3 regions of the Trichococcus flocculiformis genome follow, and region 2 is predicted to be linked to each of the others. Evidence: predicted binding sites of a transcription regulator. Region 2 holds the regulator's gene; each other region holds the start of a gene.
The links. Region 2 encodes LexA, which represses DNA repair genes until DNA is damaged. Its sites were predicted from a motif close to CNAACANNTGTTNG; they were not measured.
Positions count from the first base shown of each region.

Region 1: the regulator LexA is predicted to act here: its motif matches at 1,887-1,900, upstream of recX (recombination regulator RecX).
Region 3: the regulator LexA is predicted to act here: its motif matches at 1,131-1,144, upstream of uvrB (excinuclease ABC subunit UvrB).

Region 1 covers NZ_OY759718.1:1,325,082-1,329,419, forward strand. The annotation lists gene ACKPCD_RS06410 (competence protein ComK) at 1-883, shown strand, start outside; gene ACKPCD_RS06415 (general stress protein) at 1,001-1,813, shown strand; gene recX (recombination regulator RecX) at 1,960-2,796, shown strand; gene mutY (A/G-specific adenine glycosylase) at 2,796-4,073, shown strand; gene ntdP (nucleoside tri-diphosphate phosphatase) at 4,197-4,338, shown strand, end outside.
Region 2 covers NZ_OY759718.1:1,949,954-1,954,291, reverse strand. The annotation lists gene ACKPCD_RS09260 (adenine phosphoribosyltransferase) at 1-486, shown strand, start outside; gene lexA (transcriptional repressor LexA) at 568-1,191, opposite strand; gene ACKPCD_RS09250 (YneF family protein) at 1,436-1,666, shown strand; gene ACKPCD_RS09245 (ABC transporter ATP-binding protein) at 1,753-3,507, shown strand; gene ACKPCD_RS09240 (ABC transporter ATP-binding protein) at 3,504-4,338, shown strand, end outside.
Region 3 covers NZ_OY759718.1:1,573,441-1,577,778, forward strand. The annotation lists gene holA (DNA polymerase III subunit delta) at 1-589, shown strand, start outside; gene rpsT (30S ribosomal protein S20) at 675-929, opposite strand; gene uvrB (excinuclease ABC subunit UvrB) at 1,192-3,183, shown strand; gene rpsO (30S ribosomal protein S15) at 3,322-3,591, shown strand; gene pnp (polyribonucleotide nucleotidyltransferase) at 3,815-4,338, shown strand, end outside.

The sequences.
Region 1 (4,338 bases), 620 kb from region 2:
CTCTTTTGATATCGAACTGTGGGAAACGATCCTTTCGGGTCTGCGGACGTCTTTGCAGGAATCCACATCGGCCCAGAGTCAGAAAGAAACGGAGGAGCCTTTCTTCGTTTTGCTCGATCCAGTAAGTACCCAGCCTTATTTGGATCGCGCTTGGGCTTTGGATCGGTTTGTGCTGGATGACTCATTTCTGTACATTATGAGCTTGGACCCGCAACTGCACCAGACCGACTTCCGCACGCTCATTTTTTTCAAAGACGGTCGCCTCATCAAAACGCGCGAAAACAGCAACAATGTGATGTTCTCTTTGTTTGAACTGATTGGTTTCGATTATGATTTCATTCGCGGGATCTCCACACGGGTCAGCGGCAAGGATACCCATTGTGTTCCCTATATTTTTGGGAGGTACCGATTTTTGCCGTTGAGCGGTCCGACCCGCAAAAACAGTTCCTGGATCAATCTTTCAAAGGTGCTGCATTCCCGGACTTTAAAAGGGGAAAAGGGAGTGGAAGTCCACTTCGTGAATCAGCATGTTTTCCACTTACCGGTGCGTCCGCAATTTTTCACCGAAAAAGTCAAACAAGCCAGCCAAACCGTTCATCGCCAAAATCACCTTTTGCACAGCGTCCTGACAAATTTCGATTACGCTGATGGAATAAAAGAAGAGCGCAAGCACAATTTGCTTGGGAATGCGTTACACGCCAATGCGGCTCGGCTTTCGACGATTCCGATGGATGAATATATCCAAATTGTTCAGTTTTCTTTGGCTGAAACGGCTTTGCGCCATCCTTCGTTGCGTGACAACCCGGTTGCGGACGAGGCGCTGCATCTGCTGCGGGAGAATCTGTATGGGGGACTTCCCCATTTAAGGAATGCACCCATCTGATCAGCGGTGCCGGGTAAAGTTTAGTATGATGGGAAAATAGGCTATCATTTGTGATTCAGGTTGAAGTATTTTACAATGAGTTCAAAGAATAAATCTTCAGTCATGGGAGGAATCGTTATGGACAAGAGAATCGAAGGTACCTTTGCTAATCAGGAAATGTTGCTTGATGAAATTACGCATCTGATTAAGCATGAGGGCTATGCGCCTGAGCAACTGCTGGTCATCACCCGCAACGGAAAAAGCAATTTCATCACGGAAGAGACGGCTGTACAAGTTATCGTAACCGGCGAAGACCGTGAGGAGGACTCCTTATGGGACAAAATCGTTAAGTTCTTTACGGTGGATTTGGAAGAGGAAGAGGAGGAAGCCATTTTCGAGCGCTACGGCATTGACGAGGATACGTACGAACGGTTTGAGGATGCTTTGGATGATGGGGAATTGTTGCTGCTGATCGATGATGCCGCTCCGATCAATGATGAACATGCCGAATTTCTCGTGCGCGATGGCATTTTGCCTGACGAAAAAGCCGTCCCTGTTGCAGCCGTCACTGCCACGAAACCGGATTGGGCATCCGCCGATAGCGAAGAAGCCGGCGATGTTCCGGCTCATTCAATCGAAGCCGAGAAACAGCTCGAAGTCACCGAAGTTGCAGCTGCGTCGCCGACACAACCAGCCGATGTGACCGACGACATCACCGGACAACGCATCGAAGCTGAAACGGTGGCGGATCCTGCAATGGCGGAAGACAGTCACCGTCTACCGGAAATGCAGTTTGACAAAGATGACTCCTTGCCGGAACTGGAAGAAGAGAAGGAACAGTTTTCCAAAGACCCATTTGGAGGAGACACGGTTGCTGCAGAAACCGGTGAAGATGCGGAAGATATCGAGCCTGATTATGAAGAGACGGATAAACCGAAACCGGCTCTGTGATTGACAGAAACACCCAGGGCTGCCTCGAAAGAATGAGGCAGTCCTGGGTGTTTTTAGCACGCGGCGGGGATTTCGAACATACGTTTTGTTCCTTTCGGATTTTGTGTGTATAATAGCAAGTGAGATTCGCCGAAAGGATGTAGAGAATGGACCATACCGAAGAAGAGGCTGAGAAATTGCCTGTTGTCACAAAAATAACTATCCAGAAAAAACGCAAGGACCGCTTCAATGTCTTCATCGACGGAGAGTACGCCTTTCCGATATCGGAAGCTGTATTGATCAAGGTTGGTTTGCATAAAGGCATGACGCTCACAAAAGAGCGCAGCGCTGAAATCGAGAAGGAAAATTACGATTACATGGCTTACACGACAGCCGTCAATTACCTGTCCTACAGCCTGCGCAGCGAGAAAGAAGTCCGCAAGAAACTGCTCGACGAAGAAATCAGTCCGGACGCAATCGAACGTGCGCTGACGCGGCTGGTGGATCAGAATTACGTCAATGACCGAATCTATGGCGAAAGCTACACGCGCACGGCGGCTAACCTGAACCTGAAGGGACCGCAGCTCATCGCCAACGAACTGAAAGGAAAGGGCTTATCTGAAGAAGACATCGCCTTTTCCCTGAAACAATATCCGCATGAACTGCAGCTGGAAAATGCTCAAACGATTGCCGAGAAGCAACTGCGCAAACAAAGCCGGGTTTCTTCGCATGAAGCGGCATCAAAGATCCGTCTCCATCTGCATCAAAAAGGCTATCCTTCCGATATCGTCCTGGAAGTGATGGGCGAGATCGAAACGGAGAAAGAGGAAGAGGATGAAATGGCCGCATTGCGCCTGCAAGGGGACAAGCTTTGGCGCCGTTATGAACGCAAAGCGAAAGGCCGTGAGCTGCACCAAAAAGTCAGGTCTGGCCTTTACCAAAAAGGTTACCCGGGAGAATTGATCTCCGCCTATATCGAAGAAAAGGAACAGGAAGCTGAATAATGACAAATTTGGAACACGAAAAAATATTCAAAGCAGCCGGCATCGAAATGTGGCCGGCGGAGAAAATACAGGCTTTCCGCAAAGCGCTGTTGGACTGGTACGACAAAGAGAAACGCGATCTGCCTTGGCGCCGGACGAGCGATCCCTACAGCATCTGGGTTTCGGAAATCATGCTGCAGCAGACACGGGTGGATACGGTCATCCCGTATTATCATAATTTCCTGGATAAATTCCCGGACATCGCAGCGCTGGCGTCAGCGCCGGAAGACGCGATCCTGAAGGCGTGGGAAGGGCTGGGTTATTATTCTCGTGTCAAGAACATGCAGAAAGCGGCGCAACAGATCGTCGCCGATTACAATGGTGTTTTCCCTAAGAATCCGCAGGAAATCGCTAAGCTGAAGGGCATCGGACCGTATACAGCAGGCGCCGTCTCCAGCATCGCTTTCCAGATACCGGAGCCGGCAGTCGACGGAAACGTCATGCGCGTCATGAGCCGGTTGTTCGAAATCGATGCCGACATCGCCAAACCAGCCAGCCGGAAAATTTTTGAAGCGGTCGTGCGGGAACTGATCGACCCGGAGCGACCAGGCGACTTCAATCAAGCGTTGATGGATCTGGGCTCGAGCATCTGTTCGCCGCTGAATCCGCAGCCTGAAATCAGCCCGATCAAGGCCTTCAATGCCGCCTACAAAAACGGGACGATGCATCTTTATCCGGTCAAAAGCAAAGCGAAAAGACCGGTACCGATGAATCTGCAGGGTATCATCCTGCAAAACAAGGAAAAGCAGTTCCTTTTGGAGAAGCGTCCGAGCAGCGGGCTACTGGCGGATTTTTGGACGTTTCCGTTGATCCAACTGGATCTCGATGCGATACCCGGAACAGTGGCTGCGGAACCAGAATCGGCGGCCAGCATCCAGACGGAACTGCTGGTTGCGGAGGAATTCCAGAAGTTGACAGAAACTGCAAACAAATCCGACAAAAAGCTGCCCTCCTTTAACCAGATCGAAGCGAAGCTTTCCGAAGTTGTGGCTGAGAAATACGGCTTGAAGCCGGTCTGGTTGAAGGCGGAGACGGGATCTGTCAATCATGTTTTCAGTCATATAAAATGGCACATCACCGGCTATTACGGACGCGTATTAACGAAAGAGGATAGCCGTTTACCCGAACAATGCCGTTGGGTCAGCGAAAATGATTTTGCCGATTATGCATTCCCGGTGCCGCAGCAAAAAATGTGGCAACAATTCAAGCAACAGACCCGAAAAGAATTTGGCTTATAATGGCTAAAATTTCGCAATCCATTTCCATTCTATGATATACTGTTCAATGAACTGAAAGTTGAGAGTTCCGCCGAAATAATTTCCGGCGAGGGCTCAAATAGTTGAAGAAAGTTGGGCACCGTGATGCATAATCCTCGGGAGGGAGAATTCATCACCATAAAGAGTTATAAGCATGACGGCAGCCTGCATCGAACGTGGCGTGACACCATGGTATTAAAAACTAGTGACCAATCCATAATCGGCTGTAATGATCACACCTTAGTAA
Region 2 (4,338 bases):
GTAAAAGATTTTCCGGAACAAGGCATCATTTTCCGCGATATTTCCCCTTTGATGGCAAATGGCGAAGCCTATCGTTATTCAATCAAGGAAATCGTGAAATATGCTCAAGACTTGAATGTTGATAAAGTAGTCGGACCTGAAGCGCGTGGCTTCATGGTCGGTTGCCCTGTGGCTGTGGAATTAGGCTGCGGATTCGCGATGGCCCGCAAAAAAGGCAAATTGCCCCGCGAAACAGTTGAAGTATCCTACGGGCTGGAATACGGGAAAGCGACATTGCAACTGCATCAAGATGCCATCTTGCCTGGCGATAAAGTGCTGGTCTGTGATGATTTGTTGGCTACTGGCGGCACTACAGCCGCGACTATAGAATTGGTTGAAAAATTAGGCGGAGAAGTTGTGGGCTTGGCGTTCTTGATCGAGTTGCTGGATTTAAAGGGCAGAGATCTGATCCAAGGGTATGACATCTTCACGCTGATGGAATACTAAGAGAAGTAATCCTAAATAAGCATAGACACGCAAAAAGGCTGCCGGTTGGCAGCCTTTTTGCGTCAGTTGGAGGACTGTTCTTTAAATGATGTGGTTCCGGTACAGGCCGACTACTTTACCCAGGATGAGGACAGAATCCAGGATGATCGGATCCATGCTCGAATTTTCAGGTTGCAGACGATAGTAGTTATTTTCTTTGTAGAAACGTTTGCAGGTCGCTTCATCATCGTCCGTCATGGCTATGACGATATCTCCGTTTTCAGCCGTGTTCTGTTTTCTGACAATGACGGAGTCGCCATCGAAGATGCCGGCATCGATCATGCTTTCTCCGCGGATTTTCAACATGAATAAAGATCCCGCATTGGATTGCAGATCCGGGGGAACCGGGAAATAGTCGGTTGCTTCTTCTACGGCAAGTATGGGCGCTCCGGCTGTGACAGTACCCAACAACGGCATTTTATCTGATAGGATCCCCAATTTGTCCAGACCTGCTTGGGTCAATTCTATCGCACGGGGTTTTGTAGGATCCCGCTGGATAAAACCATTTTTTTCAAGACGCGACAGATGGCCATGAACCGTAGATGTAGATGACAGTTTTACCGCATTTCCGATTTCCCTTACGGTCGGCGGGTAGCCCTTTTCCTGGACTTCTTCATAAATGTATTGAAGCACTTCAATTTGGCGTGAATCTTTATTTTTAACCATGAGATCATCATCTCCGTAATCCTATATTTATATCGTTTAGGATACCATTAATCCCTCAAAAAATCAAACAGATGTTCGCATGTTCTTTGAAAATTATGTTAGAATATGCCTAGTATTGCCACAAATACAGCAAATGTTGAAGCGTTTTCCAAAAATCGCTAAATTTATCCGTGATTGCTATTTCTTTTTCTCATAATCTTTAGTACAATTAATGAATGAATGCTTTGGAAAGGGGGATGAATACGTGTCAACAACAGCATGGGTAATGATGGTTATTTTAGGAATAGTAATAGGAGCGGTTGGCGGATTTTTCCTTGCAAGACGTTATATGGTAAAATATTTTGAAGAAAATCCACCGATCAATGAAGAAATGTTGCGTTCTATGATGATGCAGATGGGTCAAAAACCATCCGAAAGAAAAGTTAAACAAATTATGGCTTCGATGAAAGCACAATCAACAAAGAAAAAGAAATAGACTAATGAAATAATATACAAAATGTGGATCTTTACGGTTCCACATTTTTATTTTGTCTGAATAAACGCAAGAAAGGGGAAATATCCGTGAGTATTTTCAAAAAATTGAGTTGGTTTTTTCGTCAGGAATGGAAAGCCTATTTTGTGGGCGTCTTTTTCCTGATCATTGTGGCGATACTTCAGGTTGTATCGCCGCGCATCGTCGGAATCATTATCGATGAAATTGCACTTGGCACGTTAACGATGGCTTCTTTGTGGAAGTGGACAGTGATCATATTGATAGCGGGCGTGCTGCAGTACCTCTTCCGTTATATTTGGAGGATGAAGATTTGGGGAACTTCAGCAGAACTGGAAAAGATACTTCGGTCAAGATTGTTCAAGCATTTCACCGAAATGGATGCTGTCTTCTTCCAAAAGTACAGGACAGGCGATCTGATGGCGCATGCGACGAATGATTTGAATGCCATCCGCATGGTCGCCGGCGCAGGTATCCTGACATTGGCAGATTCAATTTCTTCAGGCGGGATCACGCTCTTTACGATGTTCTTCTTGATCGATTGGCGTTTGACGCTCATTGCTATGATCCCATTGCCGGCTTTGACGTTGGTGTCACGAATCCTCGGACAAAAGATGCATAAACGATTCCGCAAAGCACAGGCCGCTTTCTCGAGTTTGAATGACAAAACGCAAGAGAGCGTATCCGGCGTCAAAGTCATCAAAACTTTTGGTGAAGAAGAAGAGGATATTCGTGATTTCGAAGCAATGACAAAAGATGTCGTTGCAAAAAATAAATCTGTCTATCTGGTTGATGCCTTATTTGATCCAGCTATCCAACTTATTTTAGGACTTTCATTTGCGCTGACAATCATATTCGGAGGTCGCTTTGTCGTGGAAGGCAGCATCAGTATCGGTCAGTTGGTTTCGTTCATCAGTTACATCGGAATGATGGCGTGGCCAATGTTGGCAGTGGGTAGGCTTTTCAATGTACTTGAGCGAGGCAGTGCCAGTTATAGCAGGATTGATGAGCTTCTGAAGGAAAAATCAACGATCCAGGAGCAGAAAAATGCCATCCGGACTGTGGTTTCAGGCGATTTGGATTTTCAGGTATCCTCATTCAACTATCCAAACAGCAAAGAAATTAGCCTCCATGATGTCACCTTCCATTTAAAGCGGGGGCAAACGTTAGGGATTGTCGGCAGAACTGGATCGGGCAAAAGTACGATTTTCCGTCTGCTGTTGCGTGAGTATGACCAATATACAGGCAGCATCAACTACAATGGGATCGATATTCGCGATTATTCATTGGATGCATTGCTGAGCGGAATCGGTTACGTTCCCCAAGACAACTTTCTGTTTTCTTCTGACGTCAGGGAAAATATCCGTTTCGCTGATCCATCCATCAGCCAGCAAAAGGTGGAGGAGGCAGCGCGCTTGACGGCCATTCATCATGATATCCTTGGCTTCCCCGCTGGATACGATACGATGGTCGGCGAGAGAGGTGTTTCTCTGTCAGGTGGGCAAAAACAACGGATAGCGATTGCGCGAGCCTTAGTCACCGAACCAGAACTGCTTATTTTGGATGATTCTTTATCTGCTGTGGACGCGAAAACCGAAGAAGCAATCTTGACGGGACTCAAGCAACAACGAGTCGATCAGACAACAATCATCGCAGCCCATCGGATCAGCAGTGTGATGCATGCGAATGAAATCATCGTTCTTGATGAAGGACGCATCGTCGAACGCGGGACTCATCATGAGTTAATGGAATTGAACGGGTGGTACCGAAGAATGTATGAGAAACAACAACTCGAAACAAAATTGGAAGGGAAGGATGAAGCATGAGTGGATCAGCATGGTCTAAGACAATCCCATTGAAGGAACAGCTACGGGTAATCAAAAGAATTTTCCGATTTGCCCATCCTTTTCGTTATCAATTTTTCATCGCCTTGCTTTTCAGTATCGCGTTATCGTTGGTGAATGTTGTGGCCCCGCGAATCATCCAAATTTATATGGATGATTATCTGGCTGTGGGCGATGTCACGACCAATATCAGTCTGTTTTTTGCGATGGCCTATCTGGGATCCATACTGCTGAAGATGTTAGTCACTTATCTGCAGCGTTATATATTCAGCATGGCATCCGAACAAACTGTCGAGAATATCCGAAATGCTGTTTTCCGTAAAATCAATCAATTGGGGATGCGTTATTATGATACAACTCCAGCTGGTTCGATTGTGTCTCGCGTCACCAATGACACAGAAACCATCAAAGAATTCTGGAATGTGTTTTTGGCTTTGGCAGAAGGGATTTTCAGCATCATTACCGTGTTCATCGCCATGTGGACATTGGACAAGCAGATTTCCTTGCTCTTCATCGTTTTTGTCCCGATAATGGCAGGTCTGATTTGGTATTATCAAAAATACAGCACACGTGTTTACCGGACGATGCGTGAAAGACTGAGCCAGCTGAATACGAAATTAAATGAATCCATTTCCGGTATGGCAATCATTCAGCAGTTCCGCCAAGAAAAACGTCTGCGCGCAGAATTTGATGCAATCAATGATGATTACAGTAAAGGTCGCGTAGCGATGGTCCAGATGAATGCTTTGATGTTGATGCCGGTCGTCAACCTATTGCAGGCAATTGCTTTGGCGATTGTCCTTTGGTTATTTG
Region 3 (4,338 bases), 380 kb from region 2:
GAAAGAAGCCCGTAAATTTTTAGGGGACATGATCAAAAATGAAGGTTACCAGATGAACCGCGACGCACTCGAATTGTTTTACGAGCGGATCGAAAATCAACTGTCGCGGGGAATGAGAGAGTTGCCCAAGCTATTTCTTTCTGGATCTGAAGAAAAAAAAATCACCAAACAAATGGTGATCGACTTGATTCCTCGAAATCTGGAACAGAATATATTTGAATTGGTGACACAGGTTCTGAACAAGAACACGTATCTGGCTATCCAGATCTATCGGGATCTATTGCTCCAAAAAGAAGAACCTATCAAAGTCAATGCTATCCTTTTAGGGCAATTCCGGTTGTTGCTGCAAGTGAAGCTGCTTTCAAAAAATGGGTACCAACAAACCGACATCACCAAAGTATTGAAGGTCCATCCTTATCGTGTGAAACTTGCTGTCCAACAAGTGAGGCACCTATCCGAAAAAGTCCTGGCGGATGCTTTTCAGGGATTGGTCGAGACGGAATACAACATGAAGACAGGGCAAGGGCTGAAGGAAATACAATTTGAGTTATTTCTGATCCGCTACGCAAACGCAATGCCCAAGCAGTGAAAAATCATACGAAAAAGACCGAAGACGGACCAGCTAAGCGGGTCTGTCTTCGGCCTTACGTTTTGAAGTCTCTTAAATCAAAAAATTATTTTGCTAATTTTTTAGTTAAACGAGAAATGTCGCGAGACGCTTTGTTTTGATGAATTAAGTTTTTAGAAGCTGCTGAATCGATAGATTTAACTGCTGCCTTCAATAATTCTTCGCTATTTTCAGCGCCTTCTGCTACTGCAGCTTCAAATTTCTTGATAGCTGAACGCATAGCGCTCTTTTGAGCGTTGTTTTTTAGGTTAGCTTTTTCGCTAGTGCGAACACGTTTGATTGCTGAATCGATATTTGGCATTGGGTTCACCCCTCTTTCCTTATTTCTATAACTATTAGGCTGTTTTGCCAACATGCCATATTATACATAATTTTGAGGGGTTGTGCAATAAAAAATGAAAGAGATTCCCTTTTATTCCTTGCGACACGGAATTTCTGTACACATATTTCGTAATTTTTGCGTCAGAATCAGCTAAGGCCATGGTAAAGACTCCAGAGTGTACGAAAGTATGTTTGGGTGGTAAAATAATTGTAACAGTGAGTGAAGAGGTGAATCAGCTATTATGAAAGATCATTTTGAATTAGTTTCCCCATACAAACCAAGCGGGGATCAGCCGGAAGCCATCAAAGAGCTTGTTGATGGGTTGAATCTGGGCAGACGGGCGCAAACGTTGCTGGGTGCTACGGGGACCGGCAAGACTTTTTCGGTAGCAAACGTCATCCAAGCAGTGAACAAGCCAACGCTCGTCATAGCGCATAATAAAACGCTGGCAGGTCAACTGTATGGCGAATTGAAGGAGTTTTTTCCGAATAACGCCGTCGAGTATTTTGTCAGCTACTATGACTATTATCAACCCGAAGCGTATGTTCCCTCGAGTGACACTTATATAGAGAAAGAATCCAGCGTAAACGATGAAATCGATAAACTTCGTCATTCTGCCACCAGTTCCTTGTTGGAAAGGCGCGACGTGATTGTGGTCGCTTCCGTTTCCTGCATCTATGGTCTGGTGAACCCGTTGGACTACAAAGAGCATACGCTATCGTTAAGGCAAGGAATGGAGATGGAACGGAATGAACTATTGCGCAGGCTGGTTGAAATGCAGTTTGAACGCAATGATATCGATTTTCGGCGTGGAACGTTCCGTGTGCGCGGGGACGTTGTTGAAATTTTTCTGGCATCCCGCGACAATGAGGCCATTCGAGTCGAATTTTTTGGTGATGAAATCGATCGGATCAGAGAAGTGGATGTGCTGACCGGAGAAATCAAGAACGATGTCGACCATTTTCCTGTTTTCCCAGCCACTCACTTTGTGGCGAATGAAGAAAAAACCTTGCATGCCGTCGATATGATTCGGGCAGAATTGAAAGATCGCCTGAAGGTGCTGCGCGCTGAAAATAAACTATTGGAAGCCCAACGGTTGGAGCAACGCACCAACTACGACATGGAAATGTTGATGGAAATGGGATATTGCAACGGAATCGAAAATTATTCCAGACATATGGACGGGCGTGCTCCCGGAGAACCTCCGTATACGTTGCTTGATTTTTTCCCGGATGATTATTTGACCGTCATCGACGAGTCGCACATCACGATGTCTCAAATTCGCGGCATGTACAACGGTGACCGTTCGCGAAAGGAACAGTTGGTGGCGTACGGCTTCCGTCTCCCGAGTACTTTGGACAATCGCCCATTGACGTTGAAGGAATTCGAGGAGCGGGTCAACCAGATCATTTATATTTCAGCGACCCCTGGCCCATACGAGTATGAACAAAGCCCATATGTTGCCCAACAGATCATCCGTCCCACCGGTTTATTGGATCCGATTGTGGAAGTGCGGCCAATCAAAGGTCAGATCGATGATCTGATCAGTGAAATCAATTTGCGCGTCGAACGGAATGAGCGGGTCTTCATCACAACTTTGACGAAGAAGATGTCCGAAGATTTGACTGATTATCTGAAGGAAGTCGGCATCAAGGTAAATTATCTGCACAGCGAAATCAAAACGATGGAGCGCGCGGAAATCATCCGTAATCTCCGTTTGGGAGAATTTGATGTGTTGATCGGTATCAATCTGTTAAGAGAAGGGCTGGATGTTCCCGAGGTTTCGCTCGTTGCCATCTTGGATGCCGATAAAGAGGGTTTTCTGCGCAGTGAACGTTCACTTGTTCAGACAATTGGTCGAGCAGCAAGAAACGAGAACGGAAAAGTAATCATGTACGCAGACCGCATAACAGATTCCATGGAGCGGGCGATTAACGAAACCAACAGGCGCCGTGCGACGCAGGAAGCCTACAATGTTAAGCATGGTATCACGCCAAAAACAATCATCAAAGAAGTGCGTGATCGCATCCGTATCTCTCACGCTCCTGAAGAAGGCGACGGTGACGTAAGCATTCTAAGCATCTATCAAGCAATGACGATGGAACAACGCCGCGAAGCACTCGATCAACTGGACCGGGATATGCGGGAAGCGGCAAAAGCCCTCAATTTTGAAAAAGCTGCCGAAATCCGTGATATGGTGTTGGAGCTGAAAGCCGAATACAAAGGATTATAAAAAAGTGATTTTCACTTGCAATCGGTAAGGAATTACGATAAAATAGTCCTTGTATTATATATACGACCTTCAACTTGGTTAAACGATTCACCAACGTTCTACTCAGTTAAAGGTAACTTTATGAAAGAGGTGAAAAAAATGGCAATTTCAAAAGAACTTAAAAATGAAATCATCAAAGAATACGCTATTCACGAAGGAGATACTGGATCCCCTGAAGTGCAAATTGCAGTTCTTACGTATGAAATCAACCACTTGAACGAGCATGCACGCGTTCATAAAAAAGACCACCATTCTTACCGTGGTTTGATGAAAAAAGTTGGACACCGTCGTAACTTGTTGGCTTACTTGCGCAACAAAGACGTTGCACGCTACCGTGAACTGATCCAAAGATTAGGTTTGCGTCGTTAATTTCGTGGCCAAGACATATTAAGCGAGATTCCACTGTGAATCTCGCTTATTTTTTGGGATTTTTCGGACAATGAGTGCAAAAATGCTGAGCAATCAGCTATAATGGAATGAGGCTCCCGCTCTACAGACCGCTACTATACAAATGTGAGCTTATAAGCGTCGGTAGGTTGACATTTGTCTAGTAGTTGGTAGATGGGAAGCATCGCAAAAGGAGAATGATAACATGTCAGAAAAAAAAGTGTTCCAAATGGACTGGGCAGGTCGTTTGCTGCAAGTCGAAATCGGCCAATTGGCTAAGCAAGCCAATGGTGCGGTATTGGTCAGATACGGGGATACTGTCGTATTGACGGCTGCTGTCGGTTCAAGAGAACCAAAAGATACCGATTTCTTCCCATTGACTGTGAACTATGAAGAAAAAATGTATGCAGTCGGTAAAATACCTGGAGGATTCATCAAGCGTGAAGGTCGTCCAAGTGAAAACGCAACATTGACTGCACGTTTGATTGACCGTCCGATTCGTCCGATGTTCCCTGAAGGGTTCCGCAACGAAGTGCAGATCACAAACGTTGTTATGTCCGTTGAACAGGATTGCGCACCGGAAATGGCTGCCATGTTCGGTTCCTCATTGGCATTGGCGATTTCCGACATTCCGTTCTACGGACCGATCGCTGGAGTGAATGTTGGCCGCGTGGATGGCGAATATGTTTTGAATCCAACCGCTCCACAAAATGAAGCATCCGATATCGA